DNA from 2 places in the Paenarthrobacter sp. AMU7 genome. Region 2 is predicted to be linked to the other one. Evidence: riboswitches for the same ligand, from Rfam matches in the RefSeq annotation. Region 2 holds a riboswitch; the other holds the start of a gene.

Region 1 (2,390 bases), 1.4 Mb from region 2:
AGGGCGAAGGTGAGCGCGGTGTTGTCGACGGCCACCAGCAGCACCGGGAACATCAGGAGTGCCAGTGCCGTCCAATCGCGCCACGGTGCTGCCTGGCCCATATCGGGACGAGCGGAACGGGGTGCTTGGGTTGAGGACGGCGAGTACATGTCATTTACTATACCGTCCAGACGGTACAGTTTCAAATACAACCCGGCGAGCCTTTAGGGAATGATGGACACATGCCACGAAAACCAGTTGCCCGGGACGCCGTCCTGGATGCTTTCGAAGCCCTCCTCATCGAGGTGGGGGAGCGAGCTGCCACGCTCGACGCCGTTGCCAAGCGCGCAGGGGTGTCCAAAGGTGGGCTGCTCTACCACTTCCCCAATAAGGAAGCACTGATCACGGCCCTGCTTGAACGGCTGGATCTCTTGGCCGACGAGGACACGGAGCTGATGAAGGCGTCGCCCGATGGTTCCGCCGCCTACTTCATTCGCTCCTCGCTCTGGGCGGACACGCCGATGGACCGGGCTTTTGTTGCAGTCACCAGATTGGCTGAAGTGGCCCACGAGGAAACGCGTCGCAGATTCGCCGCCATTCAACAGCGGTGGCTGGACGTGCTCGCCGAGGACGTCGGCCCAGAGGTTGCCAAGGCAGTCAGTTACATGGGTGACGGGCTCTATTTCAACGCGATGTTCGAGGGCGGGCAAGAGGGCGGCAATGCCGGGCGGGAGGCCGACGTCGAAATCCTGCTCAGTGTCCTCGAGCGGCTGAGGAAGTAACGGGCAGTCCATTTGCGGCGGCGACCGTGACGTAGGACAATTAACCCCTGTGGCCTGCCCTGATCGGGGTCATACATAACTGAAAATGCCTTTGATCTGCGGCGGGAGAGTCCTGCAAGCATGTGATGCAGGCGCCGTAGGAGCAAACCCTCCCCAGGAATCTCTCAGGCCCACGCACCGCCGCGGCGAGGCAACTCTGGAAAGCAGCAGGCATTCTGCCCACCTCAAGGGTGAAAGAGTGCTGTGCTCACCGACGGTGCAAGCGATGGTTGTTCACGCAACGCGCGGAAACTCTCAGGTCCAATACAGAGCGGGGAGGAACCCAGCCGCTGTGGCGTACCCAAACGCCGCCCAAGTAATGGAGTTCCTTCGTGACGGTTAGTTCTGCCTCCACCACCTTCGTTGATCGGCATATTGGCGCCCGCCGCCAAGCCGACATTGAGACCATGCTCAAGTCCGTCGGCTACGACACCGTTGATTCGCTGGTGGACACCGCCGTCCCGAACGACATCCGCCAGGACGTCGCCCTCACCCTGCAGAACGCTTTGAGCGAAGTTGAGGTTCTGGCCGAGCTCCGCAAGCTTGCGTCCAAGAACAAGACCGCTGTCCAGATGATCGGCCAGGGCTACTTCGATACCGTGACGCCGCCGGTGATCCGCCGTAACATCCTTGAGTCCCCGGCCTGGTACACCGCCTATACCCCCTACCAGCCGGAAATCTCCCAAGGCCGTCTAGAGGCTCTCCTGAACTTCCAGACCATGGTCCAGGATCTGGTTGGCCTCCCGATCGCCAACGCCTCCCTGCTGGACGAAGCCACGGCCGTGGCCGAGGCCGTCCTGATGATGCGCAGGGCCAATAAGTCCGCAGGTGCACGGGATGGCAAGACCGTCCTCGACGCAGACTGCCTCCCGCAGACCATCGCCATTGTGAAGGGCCGCGCTGAGGCTCTCGGCTTTGAGGTCGAGGTTGCTGACCTCTCGCTCGGTCTCCCGGAAGGTGACATCAACGGCGTCGTCCTCCAGCAGCCCGGTGTTTCCGGCCGCGTCTTCGATCACTCAGCTGTGATCGCCGAGGCCAAGGAGCGTGGCGCGCTGGTGACGGTCGCTGCCGACCTCCTGTCCCTCACTCTCATCACCCCTCCGGGCGAGCAGGGCGCGGACATCGCCGTTGGATCCGCGCAGCGCCTGGGTGTTCCGCTGTTCTTCGGCGGCCCGCACGCCGCCTACATGGCGGTCCAAAAGGGCCTGGAGCGTTCCATGCCGGGCCGTCTGGTGGGCGTTTCCAAGGACGACGCCGGTGTCCCCGCCTACCGCTTGGCGCTGCAGACCCGCGAGCAGCACATCCGCCGCGAAAAGGCCACGTCCAACATCTGTACCGCGCAGGCACTGCTGGCCATCGTGGCCTCGATGTACGCCGTTTACCACGGCCCCGAGGGTCTCAAGGCGATCGCTGAAACCGCGCACGGCCACGCCCGCACCCTGGCAGCGTCACTGAAGGCTGCCGGCGTCGAGGTCCTGCACGGATCCTTCTTCGACACCATCACCGTCCGCGTTCCCGGCAAGGCAGGCGAGATCGTCGCCGCCGCCGAGGCCAAGGGCATCAACCTGCGCGGCGTCGACGCTGACACGG
Region 2 (2,390 bases):
GATGCCCGCAGGGAGCCGGCGATCCTAGCGGGTTCGGTCGGAATCGAGTTCGGAGTCCAGGTCCGATCCAAGGCCAGAGGTCCGGGCAGTGCTGCGGGCGGCAGCAGCGTCCTTCAGGAGGTCGCGGATTTCGGCCAGAAGGGCAGTATCTGCCGGAAGCGGCTCTTCCTCGGGCTCCTCGGTGGAGAGGCGGTCCTTGACCAGGGAATTGATCTTGTTCATGGGTGCCACAAAGATGAAGTAGACCACGGCAGCGGTGATCACAAAGGTCACGAGAGCCGTCAGCACGGCACCGATGTTGATGAAGGTGGCGGGGTTGTCCTGCCAGATCCTGAAGCCGAGACCATCAGCGTTCACTCCGCCTGCGGCGGCGATCACGGGGTTAATAATGTTGGTGGTGAAGGCCGCAACGAGGGCTGTGAACGCACTGCCGATGACTACGGCAATGGCCAACTCGATCACGTTGCCGCGAAGTATGAAGTCCTTGAAACCCTTGAACATGGATGATCCTCCGAATAGGTGCAGTGTCTGCCTCCAGCAGAGATCAAAATACCACTCCGGGGTTTCCAGCCGGTGTAAGCGGGGATGTGAGAGAGCGTTGGTGGGAAGGGCTCGGGATGTGAGAGAGCGTTGCTTTCTCCCACATCCCGGCACACCCATGACTCCCTGTCAGGCGAGCAGGGACCTGGTGTGGTCGTTGAGGAACATTCCGCGGGGGTCGAACTCGCGGCATCAGTAACCACACCTTGCTTGCACTTTTTCAAAACAACCCGCTATGGTGTGAAGCGTGTCACTCATGGTGGCGCAACGCTTTTGATCTGCGGCGGGAGAGTCCTGCCGGTACATCCAGTCAGGCGCCGTAGGAGCAAATCCTCCCCAGGAATCTCTCAGGCCCATGTACCGCCGCGGTTAGGCAACTCTGGAAAGCAGTCCGGGCAACCGGGCTCACCGACGGTGCAAGCAGGCAACCATTCCTGCGGAATCTCTCAGGTCCAATACAGAGCGGGGAGGAACCCCACATCATCGTGGCGCTCATTGGGCGCCTGAATCATGGAGTTCCTCTTGACTGTTCAATCAACCCCCACCGCCTTCGCGGACCGGCACATCGGCGCCCGCCGCCAGGCCGACGTTGACACCATGCTCAAGGCCATCGGCTACGACTCTGTCGACGGCCTGGTAGACGTCGCGGTCCCTGATTCCATCCGCCAGGACACTGCCCTGAAGTTGCAGGACGCCCTCACTGAAGTCCAGGTCCTCGCCGAGTTGCGCAAACTGGCTTCCAAGAACAAAACCGCTGTCCAGATGATCGGCCAGGGCTACTACGACACCGTGACGCCCCCGGTGATCCGCCGCAACATCCTGGAAGCCCCCGCTTGGTACACGGCTTACACCCCGTACCAGCCGGAAATTTCGCAAGGCCGCCTCGAAGCGCTGCTCAACTTCCAGACCATGGTCCAGGACCTCACGGGACTTCCAGTAGCCAACGCTTCGTTGCTTGATGAAGCCACCGCCGTTGCCGAGGCCGTGTTGCTGATGCGTCGGGCCAACAAGTCCAAGTCGGCCAAGGACGGCAAGACCGTCCTGGACGCCGACCTCCTCCCGCAGACCATCGCGATCGTCAAGGGCCGTGCTGAGGCCCTGGGCTTCGAGGTGGAGATTGCTGACCTGTCTGCCGGTCTTCCCGATGGCGACATCAACGGCATCGTCCTGCAGCAGCCCGGCGTTTCCGGCCGGGTCTTCAACCACTCCGGCGTCATCGCCGACGCCAAGGAACGCGGTGCCCTGGTCACCGTGGCCGCTGACTTGCTGGCGCTCACCCTCATCACGCCCCCGGGCGAGCAAGGTGCGGACATCGCCGTCGGAACTGCGCAGCGCTTCGGTGTTCCGCTGTTCTTCGGCGGCCCGCACGCTGCGTACATGGCCGTTCGCGAAGGCATGGAACGTACACTTCCCGGCCGCATCGTTGGTGTTTCCAAGGACAACGCAGGCGTCCCCGCGTACCGCTTGGCGCTGCAGACCCGCGAGCAGCACATCCGCCGCGAAAAGGCCACGTCCAACATCTGCACGGCCCAGGCATTGCTCGCCATTGTCGCCTCGATGTACGCCGTCTACCATGGCCCCGAGGGCCTGAAGGCGATCGCCGAGACCGTCCACGGCCACGCACGTACGCTTGCCACCGCACTGCAGAAGGCCGGCCGCGAACTCGTCTCCGAGGCATTTTTCGACACCCTCACGGTGCGCGTCCCCGGGAAGGCGGACAAGGTTATCGCCGCCGCTGAAGCCCGCGGTATCAATTTGCGGTTCATCGACGCCGACACCGTTGGTGTCTCCGTTGATGAAACCACGACGCCGGAGGTCCTCTCCGCGGTAGCCGTCGCCTTTGGCGCCGG

Evidence for each region. Region 2 has a riboswitch for glycine ahead of gcvP (aminomethyl-transferring glycine dehydrogenase). Riboswitches for the same ligand answer to the same signal wherever they lie in the genome.
Region 1: it holds a riboswitch for glycine, as region 2 does, so the genes downstream of both, gcvP (aminomethyl-transferring glycine dehydrogenase) here and gcvP (aminomethyl-transferring glycine dehydrogenase) in region 2, are expected to answer to the same signal.

What each region holds. Positions count from the first base shown of each region.
Region 1 covers NZ_CP165735.1:1,166,433-1,168,822, forward strand. Annotated here, with positions in the region: gene ABQM86_RS05510 (MFS transporter) at 1-149, opposite strand, end outside; gene ABQM86_RS05515 (TetR/AcrR family transcriptional regulator) at 222-761, shown strand; glycine riboswitch at 854-951, shown strand; gene gcvP (aminomethyl-transferring glycine dehydrogenase) at 1,133-2,390, shown strand, end outside.
Region 2 covers NZ_CP165735.1:4,510,676-4,513,065, reverse strand. Annotated here, with positions in the region: gene mscL (large conductance mechanosensitive channel protein MscL) at 25-501, opposite strand; glycine riboswitch at 815-913, shown strand; gene gcvP (aminomethyl-transferring glycine dehydrogenase) at 1,063-2,390, shown strand, end outside.